Linked DNA regions of Martelella mediterranea DSM 17316. The protein of the gene in region 2 interacts with the protein of the main gene of each other region in a pairwise test. Links are inferred from orthologs where the notes say so. Each region holds a gene or a part of one and is shown on either strand. Other genes may lie near its edges. The genes, in order: Mame_RS07000, Mame_RS27275, sfsA and Mame_RS24435.

Evidence for each region.
Region 1: the proteins of Mame_RS27275 (region 2) and Mame_RS07000 interact in binary tests that used the Escherichia coli proteins (3 or more experiments, as listed by UniProt). The link is inferred for Martelella mediterranea DSM 17316 from one-to-one orthologs.
Region 3: the proteins of Mame_RS27275 (region 2) and sfsA interact in binary tests that used the Escherichia coli proteins (3 or more experiments, as listed by UniProt). The link is inferred for Martelella mediterranea DSM 17316 from one-to-one orthologs.
Region 4: the proteins of Mame_RS27275 (region 2) and Mame_RS24435 interact in binary tests that used the Escherichia coli proteins (3 or more experiments, as listed by UniProt). The link is inferred for Martelella mediterranea DSM 17316 from one-to-one orthologs.

The regions. Positions count from the first base shown.
Region 1 is NZ_CP020330.1:1,515,735-1,520,781, reverse strand. Bases 621-3,533 are described here. They hold Mame_RS07000 (ABC transporter ATP-binding protein), read left to right. Parts: upstream 621-1,657; coding sequence 1,658-2,410; downstream 2,411-3,533. Other genes in these bases: Mame_RS06990 (DUF1007 family protein), read right to left, coding at 3,427-3,533; Mame_RS06995 (nickel/cobalt transporter), read right to left, coding at 2,411-3,439; cysW (sulfate ABC transporter permease subunit CysW), read left to right, coding at 809-1,645; cysT (sulfate ABC transporter permease subunit CysT), read left to right, coding at 621-805. Outside these bases: more of cysT, read left to right, coding at 1-620; more of Mame_RS06990, read right to left, coding at 3,534-4,074; Mame_RS06985 (SMc00767 family acetate metabolism repressor), read right to left, coding at 4,222-4,491; aceA (isocitrate lyase), read right to left, coding at 4,510-5,047. UniProt on the Escherichia coli protein: Part of the ABC transporter complex CysAWTP involved in sulfate/thiosulfate import. Responsible for energy coupling to the transport system.
Region 2 is NZ_CP020330.1:1,898,387-1,903,519, forward strand. Bases 1,548-4,546 are described here. They hold Mame_RS27275 (glutamate-5-semialdehyde dehydrogenase), read right to left. Parts: upstream 3,685-4,546; coding sequence 2,410-3,684; downstream 1,548-2,409. Other genes in these bases: Mame_RS08845 (hypothetical protein), read right to left, coding at 1,548-1,791; Mame_RS08850 (nicotinate-nucleotide adenylyltransferase), read right to left, coding at 1,788-2,375; proB (glutamate 5-kinase), read right to left, coding at 3,677-4,546. Outside these bases: 23S rRNA (pseudouridine(1915)-N(3))-methyltransferase RlmH, read right to left, coding at 1-302; rsfS (ribosome silencing factor), read right to left, coding at 401-823; more of Mame_RS08845, read right to left, coding at 934-1,547; more of proB, read right to left, coding at 4,547-4,822; GTPase ObgE, read right to left, coding at 4,824-5,133. UniProt on the Escherichia coli protein: Catalyzes the NADPH-dependent reduction of L-glutamate 5-phosphate into L-glutamate 5-semialdehyde and phosphate. The product spontaneously undergoes cyclization to form 1-pyrroline-5-carboxylate.
Region 3 is NZ_CP020330.1:3,324,107-3,328,963, forward strand. The notes cover bases 632-3,354. They hold sfsA (DNA/RNA nuclease SfsA), read left to right. Parts: upstream 632-1,500; coding sequence 1,501-2,208; downstream 2,209-3,354. Other genes in these bases: Mame_RS15515 (hypothetical protein), read right to left, coding at 770-964; Mame_RS15520 (GFA family protein), read right to left, coding at 1,043-1,435; map (type I methionyl aminopeptidase), read left to right, coding at 2,241-3,074; radC (RadC family protein), read left to right, coding at 3,125-3,354. Also shown: Mame_RS15510 (LL-diaminopimelate aminotransferase), read right to left, coding at 1-587; more of radC, read left to right, coding at 3,355-3,922; sthA (Si-specific NAD(P)(+) transhydrogenase), read left to right, coding at 4,151-4,857. UniProt on the Escherichia coli protein: Binds to DNA non-specifically. Could be a regulatory factor involved in maltose metabolism.
Region 4 is NZ_CP020331.1:586,402-591,526, reverse strand. Bases 931-3,921 are described here. They hold Mame_RS24435 (LytR/AlgR family response regulator transcription factor), read left to right. Parts: upstream 931-2,060; coding sequence 2,061-2,783; downstream 2,784-3,921. Other genes in these bases: Mame_RS26910 (DNA translocase FtsK), read left to right, coding at 2,934-3,921; Mame_RS24440 (sensor histidine kinase), read left to right, coding at 970-2,073. In the rest of the region: Mame_RS24450 (FCD domain-containing protein), read right to left, coding at 1-113; Mame_RS27080 (hypothetical protein), read right to left, coding at 504-650; more of Mame_RS26910, read left to right, coding at 3,922-5,125. UniProt on the Escherichia coli protein: Member of the two-component regulatory system BtsS/BtsR, which is part of a nutrient-sensing regulatory network composed of BtsS/BtsR, the low-affinity pyruvate signaling system YpdA/YpdB and their respective target proteins, BtsT and YhjX.

The DNA.
Region 1 (5,047 bases), 380 kb from region 2 along the record:
GGGTTTCGGGCTGACGCTCGGGACCACGCTGCTTTTTGTCGCCCTGATCATCTTGCTGCCGCTGTCGGCGCTGTTCTGGCAGCTTGGCCAGCTCGGCTTTGCCGATTACTGGCGCATCATCACCAATCCGCGCACGCTTGCGGCCTTCCGCGTCACGATCTCGGCGGCAGCCCTTGCCACCGTGTTCAACGCCTGTTTCGGCCTGCTGCTCGCCTGGGTGATCGTGCGCTACAAGTTTCCCGGAAAGCGCCTGCTCGACGCGCTGATCGACCTGCCCTTCGCGCTGCCGACGGCCGTTGCCGGCATCGCGCTGGTGGCGCTCTACGACCGCAATGGCTGGATGGGCATGCTGTTGTCGGACTTCGGCATCAAGATCGCCTATACCTGGTGGGGCATCGCGCTCGCCATGACCTTTACCTCGGTGCCCTTCGGCGTGCGCACGGTGCAGCCGGTGATGGAGAGCCTGAGCCTCGATCTGGAAGAGGCGGCTCAGACGCTTGGCGCCACCGATTTCCAGGTGTTCCGCCATATCGTGTTCCCGCAAGTGTTCCCGAGCTTCATCATGGGCGCGTCGCTCGCCTTTGCCCGTTCGCTCGGCGAGTTCGGCGCTGTGATCTTCATTGCCGGCAACATGCCGTTCAAGACCGAGATTGCCTCGCTTCTGATCATGATCCGGCTCGATGAGTATGATTTCCCGGCCGCAAGCGCGATCGCCGGCACGGTGCTGGCGCTGGCGCTCCTCGTGCTGATCCTCGCCAATATCGCTCAGAACCGCGCCGCGCGGCATATGTCGAGGGGAGGCTGAGCCATGGTCCATCCGCAAGTCAAGGCTCTGAGGCGCAGACGCAGCCTGAAGCGGGCGGCACTGGTGCTCGTCGCCGTCGCCTTTGCCGCTCTCATCATGGGCCTTCCGAGCGTGGCGATCTTCGCCCGCGCCTTTTCCGAAGGCATCGGCGTCTATGCCTCGGGCCTCCTCGAGCCTGAAACGCTGCATGCGATCAAGCTCACCGTCATCACGGCGCTGATCGCGCTGCCGGTCAATATCGCCTTTGGCATATGCGCCGCCTGGGCCGTGACCCGGTTCCGCTTTCCGGGCCGGCGGGTGCTGATCACGATCATCGAACTGCCGTTCTCGATCTCGCCGATCGTTGCCGGCCTTTGCTATCTGCTGGTCTATGGCTCCACCGGGCTCGTCGGCAGCTATGCCGATCAATACGGCATCCAGTTGATGTTCAACCTCACCGGTATCGTGCTGGTATCGCTGTTCGTCACCTGCCCCTTCGTCGCCCGCGAGGTGATCCCGCTGATGGAGGTTGCCGGCCGCGACCAGGAGGAGGCAGCGCTGACCCTTGGCGCCAACGGCTGGCAGACCTTCCTCCACGTGACCCTGCCCAATATCCGCTGGGCGCTGCTTTATGGAGCGATCCTGGCGAATGCCCGCGTCATCGGCGAGTTCGGCGCCGTCAGCGTCGTCTCCGGCAATATTCGCGGCGAGACCATGACGCTGCCGCTGCAGGTGCAGCTCCTCTATGACGATTACAACGTGACCGGCGCCTTTGCCGCCGCCACCATTCTGACGGTGATCGCGGTGATCACGCTGATCCTGAGATCCGCGATCGAATCGCGTCACCCGCAAGCGCACTGAGAAAGACCGACAATGGCCCTCACAGTCGAAAATGTTTCGAAATCCTACGGCAGCAACAAGGTGCTCGACCGCGTCGATCTCGATATCCGTCCCGGCGAGTTCGTGGCGCTGCTCGGTCCCTCGGGCTCCGGCAAGACCACGCTGCTCAGGATCATCGCCGGCCTGCAATTCGCCGACGAGGGCCGGCTCCTGATGGAGGGTGAGGACATTACCGGGCTGGAGGCGCGGCTGCGGCGTTTCGGCATGGTGTTCCAGAGCTATGCGCTGTTCGAAACCAAGACGGTGGCCGAAAACGCCGCCTTCGGGCTGAAGATGCGCCCGCGCGCCACACGGCCATCCCGCGAGGAGATCGGCAAGCGGGTGCGCGATCTGCTCGACATGGCGGAGATCGGCCATCTTTCCGACCGCTACCCCTCGCAGCTTTCCGGCGGCCAGCGCCAACGCGTGGCGCTGGCGCGCGCGCTTGCGATCGAACCGCGGCTGCTGCTGCTCGACGAGCCCTTCAGCGCACTCGATACCAAGATCCGCAAGGGCTTGCGCGGCGCGCTCCGCGACCTGCAGAGAAAGGTCGGGATTGCCGCCATTCTGGTGACCCATGACCAGGAGGAAGCCTTCGAGATCGCCGACCGGATCGCTGTGATGTCCGAAGGCCATATCGAACAGTTCGGCACGGCGGAGGAATTGCTGCGCCGGCCCGCGACGCCGTTCGTCGCGGAGTTCCTCGAGGGCATGAGCAATTACCAGAACCTCGGAGCCGGGATCTGATCAGCCTGTCATCGAGGCGGCAAACAGCATCAGGCCCAGAAGCGTGACCAGAAGCGCGCCGGCGATCTCGATGCCGTAGCCGATCACGGTCGCGCGCGTGGCGCCGCGACCGGCAAGGCGCACGGCAAGTCCCTTGGCCGAGACGGCGATGATCGCCAGCACCGACACGGTGATCGCGGTGCCGATCGCCATGGCGAAGACCGAGGCGATACCGCCGAGGATCAGCCCGTTCAGCAATGCGAAGGTCAGCACGATCAGCGCGCCCGAGCAGGGCCGCATGCCGATCGCCAGGATCGCCGATCCGGCGCCCTTCCAGTCGAAATCCTTGCCCCCGAGGTCCTTGGGTTCCGGCATATGCACATGGCCGCAGCCGCAATCGGGACCATGCACATGATGGTCGTCATGGCGATGCGCGTGACCGTGATCGTGCTCATGATGATGGTCATGATCATGAGCGCCATGGCCGGCGCCCCCGAAGATCGCACGGGTCTTGGTATAGAGCAGCCACAGGCCGAAACCGGCGATCAGCAGAAAGCTGGCGCGCTCCATGTAAAGCGTGGCATCGCGCATCGAAACGGCGGTGCCGCGCAGAAACAGATAGGCCGTGCCAACCAGCAGGATCGCCGTCACGCCCTGCGCCAGCGAAGCCAGAAGCGAAATGAAGATACCGCGCCTGAGCTCGGTCTCGTTGGCGATCAGGTAGGACGATATCACCGCCTTGCCGTGGCCGGGGCCGACCGCGTGAAACACGCCATAGGCAAAGGAAAGGCCGACAAGCCCCAGCACCTTCACCGGGTCGTCCTTCATCGCCTTCAGCGCCGCCGTCAGCGCATGGTAGAATTGCTGCTGATACTGGTTGATGGTCATCAGCACCGATTGCAGCGGGCCGAAGGAGGAAGAAAACGAAGGCTCCGACGAGCCGATGCCGAGCGGCGAGGCCGAGAACGACTTCTGGCTCAGGCCGAATATCAGAAAAGCCAGAAGCGCCAGGAGCAGGACAAGCGCGATCGGGCGGGTCAGTCGGGGCATGTGAGGTCCAGGCGGGTTGCGAACAGCTTGCTCATGTCGGTCGGATCGTTGAAGAAGGCCGCCGTCAGCGCATCGCTGTTTTGGGAGATGATCTCATCGGGATCGGGGCGCACGACCGCGGCTTTGCAGCGACCGAACGCATCGCCGATCATAGCAAGGTCCTCGTCGCGCTGAAAGTCGATCGCCGTATACATGCTGGCATCGTAAATGCCGAAGGTAAGGTGGCCGGAAAGCTTGATCGGCCTGGAAGGCTTTGCCGAGAAGATCAGCAGCAATTGTCCGTCCATCATGTCGGCGTGAATGACGTCGGGTTCGGCCAGCGGCACGTCCTCGCCATTGTCATTGATCTGCGTGTAATAGCCATATTCGGCGAGCGATTCGCGCACGGTATCGCCGATATCCGTCAGTTCCTTGCCGGTCAGCTGATTGTCCATATTGGCGTCATAGTCGAGGATGACCGAGGAGGTGAAGAACTCATCGAAGCGCCAGACATTCTGCAGCGCGGTGACATTGCCGTCATCATCCGCCACCACTTCCAGCCGCGCATCGACGAAGACATGCGGATGGGCGCCGGCCTGCGAGGCGGCGGCGAGGCAGAAAAGGGCGGCTATGCTGAGACTGCGGTGAAATTTCATGCTGTCTCATTGGAGCAAAACTGAGTCAGAAAAAAGCCCGTATGCGCAGATTTTGACGCGGGCGCGGTTTTGGGTGATCGAATTGCTTTCGGAAACGCCAAAGCGCGCCCCTCGTCAAAGGGACGCGCCTTGTCGCGATTTGCTCTTTCAATGGGCGCTGAGGTTTTCCTCCGGCGCCGGTGCGGCTGCGGCCCCGGCGATGATGATCGGCGTCAGCAGGTCGCCCCACTTGCCGCCGCCGTGGTGGCGGGCCGAGCGGATGATCTCGACCGAGACGCCGGCATCGACCGCGCGCATGACCGCCTGGTTCAGCCGGTGGAGATCATTGGCGACCATGCGGATGGCGGCCTGCTGCTCGGCGGACATTTCGCCGGATTGCGCCTCGGCGCGTTCCTTGACGTTGAGTTTCGGTGTCATTGCGTAGTCCTCCCTTGCCTATTCTGCTGCCTCGAACTGGGCTGTTTCGGTGGATTCTCCCATGGCGGTGGTGGAGCCGGTGCCGCCGGTGATCGCCATCGACACCGCATCGAAATAGCCGGTGCCGACTTCGCGCTGGTGGCGGGTCGCGGTGTAGCCGTTGCGCTCCGCCGCGAATTCCGCCTGCTGAAGCTCGCTATAGGCCGCCATCTGGCGTTCCTTGTAGCCGCGGGCGAGCTCGAACATGCCGTAGTTGAGCTGATGGAAGCCCGCCAGCGTGATGAACTGGAACTTGTAGCCCATGGCGCCAAGCTCGCGCTGGAACCGGGCGATATCGGCCTCGTCTAGGTTCTTCTTCCAGTTGAAGGACGGCGAGCAGTTATAGGCCAGAAGCTTGCCGGGATGTTCCTTGTGCACACCCTCCGCAAAGCGCCGCGCCTGCTCCAGATCCGGCTTCGAGGTCTCGCACCAGATCAGGTCGCAATGGGGCGCATAGGCGACCGCGCGGGCGATGCAGGATTCCAGCCCGTTCCTGACCTGATAGAAGCCTTCCGGC
Region 2 (5,133 bases):
CGCTTGCCGGCGTCGCGATATTTTTCGATCTGACCGGCAAAACCGACGCTATCGAAGGACTTGCCGGTTTCATCAAGCAGCACCAGCACGGTTTCGGGCGAGATCGCGGCCTCAAGTGCTGCCGCCTCCTCGCGCTTGCGGGTGGCGGCGTTGCCGGCGCGGCTTTCATTGACCTCGATGACTTTGGAAAAATCGAGCCCCTGCGCCTTGCCGGTCTTCTTCAACCGGTCAAGATAGCGGGCGACGAGCTCTTTCTCCGGGCCGGATTTCAGGCGGCCGACCGCGAAAATGCCGATCTGCATATGCTTTTCTTTCGGCCCGCAACAGCCGCGTCGCGCAGTGCGTCCTGCACCGCGCGGTCCGTTCGGGCAGTTCACGCCGGCCAGCAGCAGAGTGGCTGCTAGTGCAGGCGTGCCTCGTTCATTTCAGGCGCCGACCACATCTTCTCGATATTGTAGAATTCGCGGACTTCCGGCCGGAACACATGGACGATCACGTCGCCGGTGTCGATCAGCACCCAGTCTCCGGACTCCTGGCCCTCGACCTTGGGCGTGCCCGCGCCCGACTGTTTGATATCCTTGACCAAGTGGTCGCAAATCGCCATCACATGACGGTTCGAGCGCCCGGAAACAACCACCATATGGTCGCCGAGAGCCGATTTTCCGCGAATGTCGATGGTGACGATATCTTCTGCCTTTGAATCCTCAAGGCTGGCGAGGACGGTGGCAAGAGCCTCATCGGCGGCATAGGCGTCGCTTCTGCTGCTCTGCGGCGCGGTATCCGCGCCCTTCGCGTGCAATGTTGTCAGGGTTCTTCCTTTCATCCGGACCAAGCACGAATGCGACTCGTCACTCCGGCGGGCCGCTGGCTATAAAGGTGATGCCAAAGGCAGCCCGTTGCAAGGGTTTTCCTGCGCAAAATTGAGAGGCGACGTCAGGGAAGGATCCGGAAGGCAACCGCCGCGGCATCATCGCTGACCTTGTAGCGCGGGAATTTCTCGCCTTCCGGATCATCGGTCCGCTCGATCCGGCGCAGGTGCTCAAGAAGCGGCGGGAGCCCGTCGCGAAAGGCCGCGTCGATCAGGCCGGCGGGCGAAAACGCGTCGTAATTGTCGCAAAGGGCGGCAAAGCCATCCGAGCACAGCAGGCCGCGCACCGGGGCTTTCAGGCCGCAGTCTTCCCTGACGATACGCTCCGCCGCCGCCGGTACGAGGCCAAGCGTGAAGACATGTCCGTCCGGCGTGTTCTGGCGGGCGCGGCCGGCGCGCAGCATTGCCATGGTCTCGGCATCGCCGGCGATATCGGCGGCGCCTTTGAAGCCGCCAATGCGTTCAAGATGGGCGCGGGCGGCGGCGATCTCCTTCTCGCGATTGCCCTTCAGCGCCGTGGTTTCGAACACATGGCCGGCCGCGTCCTCAAGAAACAGCCGGCAATCGCCGAGTCCATAGGTGACGAGGCAGTCGCCCTCAATCCGCAGCATCTGGAAGGCGGCGGCGGGCCACATATGGCGCGGAAGGTCATCCGAGCCGGCGGCGGCGTGATAGAGATCGCGCGCCAAGGCGTTGATCGCGGCGACGGTCTCGGCAACGGGCCGGTCTCCTGCGTCGGCAAACATTCGCGCCGCATGGGCGGCGAGCCAGGTGGCGTCGCCCTCGGCCATCACCTCCCGCTCGGCGATGCCGGTCGCGCCGTCGATGACGAATACCGAATGCGCGTTCCAGCCATAGCGGTCGTCGCTCGCCCCGCCAAGCTTGCCTGGATCGGTGATATCGCCGACGATCTCGAGCTTCATCTCTTGCTTTCCTGTCTGAGCGCGGTCGAGGAGATGGCGGAGCGCGGGCCGTGGATGAAGGTCCAGGCCGGCGGCTTCATCCGCGGCAGCGCGCGCGCCGCGCGTTCGGGAACCCGGGCCTTGTCGAGCGCGCGCGCCGCCTTGGAGGAAAGATAGGTGAGCGTTGCGCCCGGCCTGTCGATGACGGCGATCGGCACGGTCGCCGCGATCCGCCGCCATTCCTGCCAGCGGTGAAAATCGCCGAGATTGTCGGCGCCCATGATCCAGACGAAGTGCACCGCCGGGTTGCGGCGGATGATGTGGCGGATAGTGCGGGCGGTATAGGCCGTGCCGAGCGTCTTTTCGATCGCCGTCACCCGGATGCGCGGATCGCCGGCCATGGTGTCCGAATGCGCCAGCCGCTCGGCAAGCGGGGCAAGACCATTGCCGCTTTTCAACGGATTGCCGGGCGTGACCAGCCACCAGAGCTGGTCGAGCCCGAGCCGCTGGAGCGCAAGCTTCGCCACCAGCAAATGGCCCTCATGCGGCGGATTGAACGAGCCGCCGAACAGGCCGACCGTCATGCCGGGCTGAAGATGCGGCATGACGAGGTGGCGGCGCGCGATCTCCGTCAAGCCGTCAGGCCCGCGTCTGGCCGCTGCCGCGCACCAGATATTTGAACGAGGTGAGCTGCTCGACGCCGACCGGCCCGCGCGCGTGCATTTTGCCGGTGGCAATGCCGATCTCGGCCCCCATGCCGAACTCGCCGCCATCGGCGAACTGGGTCGAGGCATTGTGCAGCAGGATTGCGGAATCGATCTCGTTGAAGAAGCGGGCGACGACCTCCGGATCCTCGGCGATCACCGCCTCGGTGTGGTGCGAGGAATATTTTCCTATGTGTTCGATCGCGCCGGAAATGCCGTCGACCAGCTTCACCGCGATGATCGCGTCGAGATATTCCGTGGTCCAGTCGTCTTCGCTGGCCTCATCGCGGCCCCTTGCATAGTCGATCATGTCGTGGTCGACGCGCACCAGGCAGCCTTTGGCTTCCAGCGCCTCGATCAGCGGGGTCGCAAACTTATCGGCAGCCGCGCGGTCGATCAGCAGCGTTTCGGCGGCCCCGCAAATGCCGGTGCGGCGCATCTTGGCGTTGACGACGATCTCGCACGCCATGCCGAGATCGGCGGATTTGTCGACATAGATATGGCAGAGCCCTTCCAGATGGGCGAAGACCGGCACCCGTGCCTCCGACTGCACGCGCGCGACAAGGCTCTTGCCCCCGCGCGGCACGATCACGTCGATATTGCCGGAAAGGCCGGCGAGCATTTCGCCGACGGCGGCGCGATCGGTGGTCGGCACGATCTGGATCGCGTCTTCCGGCAGGCCGGCCTTTTTCAGGCCGGCGGCAAGCGCGTCATGGATCGCGCCCGAGGATTGCGCGGAATCCGAACCGCCGCGCAGGATCACGGCGTTTCCGGCCTTCAGGCACAGCGCGCCGGCATCCGCCGTCACATTCGGGCGGCTTTCGTAGATCACGCCGATAACGCCAAGCGGCGTGCGCACCCGCTCGATCTTCAGCCCGTTGGGACGATCCCATGCGGCGATGACGTCGCCGACCGGGTCATCGAGCGCGGCGATTGCGCGGATGCCGTCGGCCATCGCCTTGACCCGCTCCGCGTTCAGTTCCAGCCGGTCGATGAACGAGCCGGCCACACCGTTTTCCTTCGCGCGGGCGACATCCACGGCATTGGCGGAGAGAATGCCGGCACTGTTTTCCTCGATCGCATCGGCCATGGCGAGAAGCGCCGCGTTCTTGGTTTCCGTTGGCGCGATCGCCAGCGCGCCTGCTGCCTTGCGGGCGCGGCGGCCGAGCTCGGCCATCGTGGTCTTTACATCCTGAACCTGATCAAGCATGGGCCGATCCTTCCCGTTTTACGGCCGACATCACGAGGTCGTCGCGATGCACCATCGCGGCGCGGGCGGGATAGCCCAGGATCGCCTCGATGCCGGCACTCTTCTCACCTGCGATCATCCGGGCCTCGTCGCTGTCATAGCCGGAAAGCCCGCGGGCGATCTCGCCGCCCTTCGCGTTGACGATGGCGACAGTGTCGCCGCGCGAGAAATGTCCGTCAACCGCGGTGACGCCGGCGGCGAGCAGGCTGTTGCCGCGCTTCAGCGCCGCGACCGCGCCGTCATCGATATGGATCGTGCCGGCGGGCAGAAGCTGGCCGGCGATCCAGGTCTTGCGCGCGCTGACCGGCGCGCGCGAGGCATGGAAGATCGAATGGCGCGCGCCATCCGCGATCGCCTTCAGCGGATGATCGATCTTGCCGGACGCGATGATCATGGCGCAGCCGGAGGCGGTGGCGATCTTGCCGGCCTCGACCTTGGTGCGCATGCCGCCGCGCGACAGTTCGGAGGCAGCGCCGCCGGCCATCGCCTCGATTTCCGGCGTGATGGCTTCGATTTCGGCGAGGAAGCGGGCGTCGGGATCGAGATGGGGCGGGGCGGTGTAGAGCCCGTCAATGTCGGACAGCAGCACCAGCAGGTCGGCGCCGATCATGGTGGCGACGCGGGCGGCCAGCCGGTCATTGTCGCCATAGCGGATCTCGGTGGTGGCGATCGTGTCGTTTTCGTTGATGATCGGCACGGCCCCGAGTTTCAGCAATTGCCGCAGCGTGGCGCGGGCGTTGAGATATTGCCGCCGCTCCTCGGTGTTCTGCAGCGTCAGCAGGATCTGCCCGGCGATGATGCCATGCGCCTTCAGGCTTTCGGTCCAGGCGCCGGCAAGGCCGATCTGGCCGATGGCGGCGGCGGCTTGGGCCTCTTCCAGCTTGAGTGCGCCGGCGGGCGTGCCGAGCACGGTGCGCCCGAGCGCGATCGCGCCCGAGGAGACGACCAGGACTTCGACGCCGGCCGCCCTGAGGCCTGCGATATCGGCGGAGAGATTTTCGAGCCAGCCGCGCTTCAGGCCCGCTCTGCGGTCCACCAGCAGCGCCGAGCCGATCTTGATGACGATGCGGCGATAATGGGCAAGCGAACGCCCGCTCATGTTACGGCTCCCACTTGTCGTGGCGACCCCTGTCCTCGACGGGATCGGGGGCCGTGATGCCGAGGCGGGCCTCCTCGGCGCGGATGATGGCGGCAAGTTCGCGCTGCACCTCGGTCATGCCGATCTGGGCAACCGCGGAAATCGCGTGGACCGGCCCGCCGCTCGCCTTTTCCAGCGCGGCCTTCTTTTCCTTCAGCGTTTCGGGGTCGAGAATGTCGACCTGGGACAGCGCCACGATCTCCTGCTTCTCGCCGAGGGCTGCATCATAGGCCGCAAGTTCCTTGCGCACCGTGGTATAGGCGGCGGCGACG
Region 3 (4,857 bases), 1.4 Mb from region 2 along the record:
TTCTTCGCGAAGGCCACGACTTCGCGATAGAAATCCAGGCTCGCCACCTGCGCGGTCGGGTTCGACGGGTAGTTGAGCACCAGTGCGATTGGCTTGGGAATCGAGTGTTTCACCGCCCGTTCGACCGGCCCGAAAAAGCTGTCATCCGGCTCCACCGGGATCGAACGGATCACGCCGCCGGCCATCAGGAAGCCGAAGGCGTGGATCGGATAGGTCGGGTTCGGGCAAAGAATCATATCGCCGGGCGCGGTGATCGCCTGCGCCATATTGGCAAAGCCTTCCTTGGAGCCGAGCGTGGCGACGATTTCGGTCTCCGGATTCAGCTTGACGCCGAAACGACGGGCATAATAGCCGGCCTGGGCGCGGCGCAGGCCGGGAATGCCCTTGGACGACGAATAGCGGTGGGTGCGCGGATCGCGCACGACCTCGCACAGCTTGTCGACCACGGATTGCGGGGTCGGAAGATCGGGATTGCCCATGCCAAGGTCGATGATATCGGCGCCCGCCGCTCGCGCGCTCGCTTTCAAACGGTTGACCTGTTCGAAAACGTATGGCGGCAGTCGCCTGACCTTGTGGAACTCTTCCATCTTCTTCCTCTTGGAACACTGGGTTGAACGATCCTTGCCTTTCGAAGGATCATCGAAACGAGAGCAGGAAAAACCGCCCTTACGCAACAATCAACTGCACTTGCGTCGATTTTGCGGCAGAAATCCTAATACTCTGTTTCATCCTTGCCACAGCAAGGGGCCAGAACGGAGGCTTTGGAGGATTATTGTGGGGCGGGAATGCCGGCCAGTCCGTCGAGCTTGGTCGTCATGGTCGCGACCTCTTCATCAGTAAACTGCGGATAGGCCGCCGTGCCGGTATCGCAGACGTCCGGCTCGCCGCAGGTGGTGGAGCAGGCGGCAAGAAGCGAGGCCGCCGCCACAAGGGTTACACTCAAGATCATCCGGCCGAATTTCATCGCATCTCTCCCGGCGCCGCGGCGGCGCAAATCAGTCGTCGGCAAATCTGCCCGGTTTGGCGGCCGGGTGCAAGCAGGTCAGTCTTCCGTCCGCCCCTCGCCTTCCCGGTCATGCTCGTAGCGATGGGCGACCGGCAGCGGCGGAAGCCAGGATTCGCGTCGGATTGTCCAAAGTTCATAGGTCGGCTTGAAGCGGTCAGGCTGATCGAATGTGCCGAGATTGATCTCGATTTCGTCGCCGCTCACGGCATAGACCGGCGAACCGCAGGTCGGGCAGAAATACCGGTCTTCGAAGCAGCTCGCCTCGCCCGCAATGCTGACGGCGGTCTCGGGGAAGATCGCGGCCGCCTGGAACGGCGCGCCGTGATGCTTGCGGCAATCGAGGCAATGGCACACGCCGACCCGATAGGGCCCTCCCGAGACCGCTATCCGCACCCTGCCGCAAAGGCATCCGCCCGTTATCCATTCCATGATCTCGTCTCCTCGTTGGCGCCCACCCCTTGCAAGTGGCACTTGAAAGGCTAAAACGCATTCCCATGCAGTTCGATCCTCCCTTGATAGCGGCAACGCTGATCCGGCGCTACAAGCGCTTCCTGTTCGATGCCGTTCTGGAGGAAACCGGCGAGGCGATCACCGGCTCCTGCCCCAATACCGGCTCGATGCTCGGGCTCAATACGCCCGGCTCGCGCATCTGGCTGTCGCGCAATGATGACGGCAAGCGCAAATATCCCCACCGTTTCGAGCTGATCGAGGCCGATGGCACCGTGGTCGGCGTCAATACCGGGCTGCCGAACCGGCTTGCCGAAGAAGCGATCGGCCTAGGGATGGTGGATGATTTTGCCGATTATCCCCTGATCCGGCGCGAGCAGAAATATGGCCGCCAGAGCCGGATCGACCTGCTGCTGTCGGCCGATGACCGGCCCGACCTTTACATCGAGGTCAAGAATGTCCACTTCATCCGCACGCCCGGTCTCGCGGAATTTCCCGATACGCCGACGGCGCGCGGAACCCGGCATCTGGCCGAGCTTGCGGATATGGTCGCGGCTGGAAAACGGGCGGCGATGGTCTACCTGATCCAGCGCGACGATTGCGAACGCTTCGCCATCGCCGCCGATCTTGACCCGGTCTATGCCGAGGCTTTCAAATGCGCGCGTCGCGCCGGCGTCGAGGCCTTTGCGATAAAATGCAATGTATCCCGTGACAGCATCACGCCAGATGGTACAGTATTGGTTGATAACATGTAAGCGCACACGCCAGGGCGGTGCGGAGGATGACCATGGTAAATTACGCTGATGCGGCAACAGCGCCGCTGAAGAATGACGGCACGATCCGCCTTTATGATGAAGCAGGCTTCGAAAAGATGCGCCAGGTCTGCCGTATCACCGCCGGCTGCCTCGATAGCCTCGCCGACCTGATCAAGCCGGGCGTCACCACCGAGGAGATCGACCGCCACGTGCTGCAGTACGGCCTCGACCACGGCGTGGTGCCGGCAACGCTCGGCTATCGCGGCTACAAATATTCAAGCTGCACCTCGATCAACCATGTCGTCTGCCACGGCATGCCCAATGCCAAGCCGCTGCGCGAGGGCGACATCATCAATGTCGACGTCACCTATATCCTCGACGGCTGGCACGGCGATTCGAGCCGGATGTATCCGGTCGGTCAGTTGAAGCGGGCGGCCGAACGGCTGCTGGAAGTGACCTACGAATCGTTGCTGCGCGGCATTGCAGCGGTGAAGCCCGGCGCGCGCACCGGTGCCATCGGCGAGGCGATCCAGACCTATGCCGAAAGCGAGCGCTGCTCGGTGGTCCGCGATTTCTGCGGCCACGGCGTCGGCCGGCTGTTCCACGACGCGCCGAATATTCTGCATTACGGCCGCAAGAACGAGGGACCGGAGCTGAAGGAAGGCATGATCTTCACCATCGAGCCCATGCTCAACCTCGGCAAGCCCCATGTGAAGGTGCTGAATGACGGCTGGACCGCGGTGACCCGCGACCGCTCGCTTTCGGCCCAGTACGAGCATACCGTCGGCGTCACCAGCGATGGCTGCGAGGTATTCACGCTGTCGCCCGGCGGCTACGACCGACCGGGTCTGACGCCGGCGCTTTAGGCCGTGTCAGGATTGGAATCGATGTTTCCTGCTATCGCTCCAGGAGCCGCATGAAGAAACCGCCCGCCAAAGGCAACCCAGCCGGCCTTGAAGAAGACGGCCCCGACGAGCGGACGTTCTTCGCCGATCAGCCGCCCGAACGTCCGTTCCGGGGCGGCGATATCCGTGACAAGACGCCAAGCCATGTCCTCGGCCATCGCGACCGGCTGCGCGCCCGTTTCCGGGAGAGCGGAGCGAATGCGCTCGCCGATTATGAAATCCTCGAACTGCTGCTGTTCCGGCTGATCCCGCGCCGCGATACCAAGCCGATCGCCAAGGCGCTGATCGAACGGTTCGGCTCGCTTGGCGGCGTGTTCGGCGCGCCGGCGGAACTGCTGCAGGAGGTCCCGGGCATCGGTGAGACCGTCGCCTTCGACCTTAAATTGATGTCAGCGCTAGCCCAGCGCAGCATCAAAAGCTCGCTGAAAGACCGTCCGATCCTCGGTTCGTGGTCGTCGGTGATCGACTATTGCAACGCGGCCATGGCGCATGAAACCCGCGAACAATTCCGCATCCTGTTCCTCGACAAGCGCAACAAGCTAATCGCTGACGAAATCCAGGGCATCGGCACGATCGACCATACGCCGGTCTATCCGCGGGAGGTGATCAAGCGGGCATTGGAACTGTCGGCGACGGCGATCATACTGGTCCACAACCACCCCTCCGGCGATCCGACCCCTTCGCGCGCGGATATCGACATGACCCATATGATCATCAACAGCGCCAAGCCGCTCGGCATCACGGTGCATGACCACATCATCATCGGCAAGGATGGCTATGTCAGCTTCAAGGGCTTAAAGCTCATCTGAGGCCATGGACTCGGCATGCAGCTTGTGGCTGTATGTAATGAAAACATCACGAAGCGGGACCATATTGCGCCGCAAACTCCGCGCTGTTGCGGCGCGGGGACCATTTCACGTAAAGCATTTCGCATGTCAGGCGGAATCATCCGGCGACGGCGGACATGCGGCAGAACAAGTTGATTGTGCCTCCCGGCACATATCTTTGAATTTGAATAACCAAATCGGGGTGATTTCATGAATTCTTACGATCTGGTCGTCATCGGCAGCGGTCCGGCCGGCCGGCGCGCCGCGGTGCAGGCCGCCAAGCTCGGCAAGACGGCGCTCGTCATCGACAAAGGCTCCCAGGTGGGCGGCGTCTCGGTCCACACCGGCACCATTCCCTCCAAGACGATGCGCGAAACCGTGCTGAACCTCACCGGCTGGCGCGAGCGCGGCTTCTACGGCCGCTCTTACCGGGTCAAGCAGAAGATCACCGCCGACGACCTGCGGGCCCGCCTGATCAAGACGCTGGATTACGAGATCGACGTTCTGGAATGGCAGTTCGAGCGCAACCGCGTCGAGCAGGTGCGCGGCTTTGCTCATTTCGTCGATGCCCATACGATCGAGATCGAGAAGGACAGCGGCGAAATCCAGCGGGTTCATGCCGAGGCCGTGCTGATCTCGGTCGGCACGCGGCCCTATCGCCCGCCGAACGTGCCCTTCGACGGCCAGACGGTGATGGACAGCGACGAGCTGCTCAACATCAAGGCGATCCCGCGTTCGATGATCGTCGTCGGCGCCGGCGTGATCGGCATCGAATATGCGACGATCTTTTCCGCGCTCGATACCCAGGTGATCGTGGTCGAGCCGCGCGACAGCATGCTGGATTTCATCGACCGCGAGATCCGCGACAATTTCGCGGCGCAACTGCGCGACCGCAACGTCAAGCTCCTGTTTGGCGC
Region 4 (5,125 bases), on a different replicon or contig from region 2:
AGCCGTTGACTCTGCGATGCGTCGCGATGACGGATGGCGATGTCGGTCAGCGCCTCGATTGTTTCCGACAGAGCAGGGCGGGAGAAACGCCCTCGGCCTGACATTCGAGACATTGGCGGATTTCATACAGTTCCTCGATCTCACGGATCGAATAGTCGCGGACACGGACGCCTTTTTGCGCGCACGCGCCACGAGACCGGCCTTTTTTTCAAGTGCGGCGAAGACGAAGCGGACAGCGTGGCGGGTGGCGCCTGTGCTCGCGATGACATCATCCTCCACCAGGCGCTCGCGCGGATGGCGGCGACCGGTAACGATCTCGCGCTGCAGTTCGCCAAGCACATCCTCCCAGTTTTGGGTTGCTCCGACAAGTTCCGCGCATCCCAACACTGCCTCATATAGCTGTAAATACTAGCATTTTTCGTAAAGATCAGGATTATTGATTATAATATCGATAATTATATTGACGTGAGAAGAGTTGATAGCGAACTCGCAGAGGGCGGATTTTAGCCGGGCAGACAGATGAAGCTCAGGTCGTCATCACGATCAACGCCGGCGCAGAGGAAGGCGGCGTGTTCACGTTCGCCACACGCGGCGAAGGCAGGCTCGCACTCGGCCAGGTCGCCAGGCATAGGCATTCCGTCCGCGATCATGAGCCCTGCCTGGAGACATCGCGGCGCCGGCATCGTTGGCAATTCTTGCGCCGCCGATGCCAGGGTAGGGGAGGGGAGGGGAGGGCAGGGGAGGGGAGGGGCTTCAACGAAGAGCCCGCCTTCCTCGCTCACGGTGGTGTGGTTGTAGTCCAACCAGCCCATCCGATCGAATTGAGCGCGCTATGTCCGACAACACCGCAAATTCACCTGCATTTCGATGAAAGTCATGTTTTTATCGATGAACCGGCATTCGTTCCAGCGCGCGAAGGGCGTAAGTTGACGGCAAACGAGGCGAGGGAAAAGGAAACGGTGCCCGCTAATGGTCAGTGATACGGTGGATGCCCGCGCCGCGGAACACATTGCGTCCGAAAACGCGACGGGCGGCAGACATGTGCCCATCCTCCGGACATTCTGGGGCGCGCAGTGCGCTGTGTGGAGCTTTCTGATCCTGTTTGGCTGGACCGCGCGGCTCATCACCTTCGGCGATGTCTTCGCCGCAACGGCGATGACGCTGATCGTGGACCCGATCGCCTTCCTCATGACCGGCGCCGTGCATGTGTTTTTCCTGTCGCGCCGGCGCCGGGTTACGTCCATCCCGATCGTCGTCTTCCTGCTCTGTTTTTCCGTCGTCGGCGGCTTCCTGCTGCACGGCATCGCCGACATCGTCCGCCGTCTGGTGCTCGACGACATGCCGCTTCCGCTCAGCCCGGCGATGATGACCGTATTTTACACGATCCTGCTTATCGGCTGGTCGCTGATGTATTTCTGGCGTACGGCGCTGCTGGAGGCGCGCTCAGAGCGCCTGCGCGCCGCCGAGGCGCAGGCGGAGGCCGTCCGGCTGGAAATGGAGCGGCTGCATCTGCAACTCGCCCCGCATTTTCTCTTCAACGCGCTCAATTCGGTCGCCTCGGAAATTCACGACCGGCCCGACGAGGCACTTGAGATGGTGCGCCGCATCGCCGCCTATCTGCGCTATTGTCTCGACCACGCGGCCCATTCGCGCTGTCCGCTCGCCGATGAAGTGGAAGCGATGCGCGCTTATCTGCGCATTCAGGAACTGCGTTTCGAGGAAAGGCTGAGGACGACCGTCACTGTCGATCCCGAAGCCCTCAACGTGCTGGTGCCGCACATGATCCTCCAGGCATTGGTCGAAAACGCCGTGAAGCACGGCCTGCGGCATCAGGATGACGCCATCGACATCGGCGTCAACGTCGAGCGCCTCGATGACAGGAGCATCGTCATCGAGGTGGTCAATTCCGGCACGCTGCAGCCGGAGCGGCCGGGCCGCCCCGCTATCGGCCTTGCCAATACCAGAATGCGCCTTCACCTTCACTACCCGGAAGGCTATGAGCTGACCCTGAAGCAGGAGGATGACCGCGTCGTCGCAAGGCTGATGCTGAGGGGGTCCGCATGCCGCGTGTAATCCTCATCGATGACGAACCGCCGGCCCGGCGCGGCCTCAAGCGCATGCTCGCAGTCTTCGATGATATCGAGGTCATCGGCGAGGCCGGCACGATCGACCAGGCGCGCGACCTGATTGTCACGCTGCGCCCGGATGCCGTGTTTCTCGATATCGAATTATCGAGCGGCAAGGGCTTCGAGATCGTCACAGACCTGTCGCCCGAAACCGCCGTGATCGTGGTCACCGCCTACAGCCTCTATGCCACCGACGCCTTCGATGTCGCCGCGCTCGACTTTCTGGTCAAGCCGGTCGATCCGGACCGGCTCGAGACCGCGATCAACCGCCTCAGGGAACGCCTTGCGCCGCCGCCGTTGGCCGCCGCCGCCAGCGCCCGGCCGCCGGCGCGCATTCTGCTGAAATCGATGATGTCGTCGGTGATGGTTCCGGTCAGTTCGATCACGCTGTTGCAGGCGGAGGCCGATTTCACGCGGGTGCATCTCGATAGCGACCAGACCTATCTCGCCGGCGGCCTGCTCGGCAAGTTCGAGGCCGACCTGCCATCGCCCCCTTTTTGCCGGCTGAGCCGCTCGTTGATCGTCAACCTGGAACATATCCATACGGTCGAATGGCAGGCGGGCGGGCGCAGCCTGCTCCGCTTCGGCGCGGACAGCCGCGACTTCCCCCTCGGCCGCTCCGCAACCAAGCGCCTGCGCCAGCTTCTGGATGACTGAACCCGATCCGGCTGAAGGGCTCCAGTCAGCGGACCGGATGCTTCGCGCGGCCAGCATAAGATGCCGATCTTCGCCGGAGGAAACCACTGGTTAAGGTTTCTTTTCTATCACTTCTGCTGAGTGACAGCCCTCAGATTGGTCTCCATCAGCATGCCCTTTTCGCGTTATCCAAGCCTTCAATCGAAACCCGCCGGATCGCTGCGGACGGACGGTGATCAGACAAAAGGTGACGACCGGATCACGGAACCGTCGCGGCGCAATCCGGATGCCGCGATCCTCGATCCCGACCGGCTTCCGACCTGGCAGCGCCCCTTCGTGCTGGGACCGAATGTGCGCTTCACCCGCACGCCGCACAAGAAGCATCCCGAATCGCCTTCCTCAGCCGCAAAACCGGAGGAGGGTGACGACCTGCCGCCGCAATCGCCCGCCGCAGCGCTTCAGGATCGCATTGCCGAAGAGTTGCCGGCCAAGCGAGGGGAGGGCGCCCTGGAATATCCGGCGGCAGAGCCGTTCCGGGATGAACCGCCGATGCTGGTGGATTTCCTGTTCCACCCGCTCGGCGCGCCGGAGCATGACGCGGCGCAGCCGGCCTTCCCCGAACACGAAACCGATCCAGAGCCTGTCGCGCAAATAGCGACGAACGAACAGACTTCAGCAGACAATGACGAAAGCCCAGTGAACATTCCGCAAGCCCCATCGATCTCTGAAATGCATGATGCCCACGCCGCCGAAACAGCGGACGAGGCCAACCAGACACAGGCCGGGGCAGGGGCGCTCGCCTTCATTCCGGACGGGCTCGCCTTCGAGATGATGGAACTCGGGCTGTTCGACGGCGCAATGCCGGCACCCAAGGCCGAGGCCGTGGCACCTGCGGAAGACGGCCCTGCCGATGCGGCGGGTGCGCATGACGGCTTCATGCCCTGGACCGCCGCCTCCGACGCGGTGGAAACTGCCACCGACGAGCCGGAGGCGAGCGTGGAGGAGGGGCCTTCGCCGGTTACGCTTTACCGGCAGGTGCTGCTTTACAGCCCGACCCGGCGCACGACAGACGACTGTATGGACAGTGAACCCGCACAGGCACAGGAGATCCCCGCCGAGGAGAGCGATCCCATTGATGACAAAGACCTCGATGACAATGACCTCATGGATGAGCGCGAAGAGGCCTTCGCCGAGATAGACGAGGATGCGTGGGAAGACGAAACGGAAGCCGAGTTTGCCGATTTCGGCGAGGCGCAGCCGCGCCAGCCCGCAGCGGAGGAGGACGAAGCGCCGGACAATGTTGCCGGGCCCCTGAACGTTCTGGCGAAGCATGAACAGACGGATTTCGTGTTCCCGTCGATCGAACTGCTGCAGGCGCCGCTTGCAGATGAGACCAGCGTTCTGAGCCAGGAAGTGCTGGAACAGAGCGCCGGCCTGCTGGAAAGCATTCTGGAGGATTTCGGCGTCAAGGGCGAGATCATCGATGTCCGCCCCGGCCCGGTCGTCACGCTTTACGAATTCGAGCCGGCGCCGGGCGTCAAATCATCGCGGGTGATCAATCTTTCCGACGACATCGCCCGTTCGATGTCGGCGCTTTCGGCGCGCGTCGCGGTCATCCCCGGCCGCAATGTGATCGGCATCGAGCTTCCGAACGAGGAGCGCGAGACGGTCTATCTGAGAGAGCTTCTCGAAAACCGCCTCTACATGACGACAGATTTCCGCCTGCCGCTCTGCCTCGGCAAGAATATCGGCGGCGAGCCGGTGGTCGCGGAACTGGCGAAAATGCCGCATCTGCTCGTGGCCGGCACCACCGGTTCGGGCAAGTCGGTGGCGATCAACACCATGATCCTGTCGCTGCTCTATCACCTCAGGCCGGAAGAATGCCGCCTGATCATGGTCGACCCGAAAATGCTGGAACTGTCGGTCTATGACGGTATTCCGCATCTTCTGACCCCGGTCGTGACCGATCCGAAGAAGGCGGTGCTGGCGCTGAAATGGGCCGTGCGCGAGATGGAGGATCGCTACCGCAAGATGTCGCGGCTCGGCGTTCGCAATATCGACGGCTTCAACAAGCGCGTGGCCGAGGCGCGCACGACGGGCGAGACCATCATGGTGTCGGTGCCCACCGGTTTTGACCGCACCACCGGCGAGCAGATTTTCGAGGAGCAGGAACTCGATCTCTCGGCGCTGCCCTATATCGTCGTCATCGTCGATGAGATGGCCGACCTGATGATGGTCGCCGGCAAGGAGATCGAAGGCACGATCCAGCGCCTGGCGCAGATGGCGCGCGCCGCTGGCATCCACCTGATCATGGCGACGCAGCGGCCCTCGGTCGATGTTATTACCGGCACGATCAAGGCCAA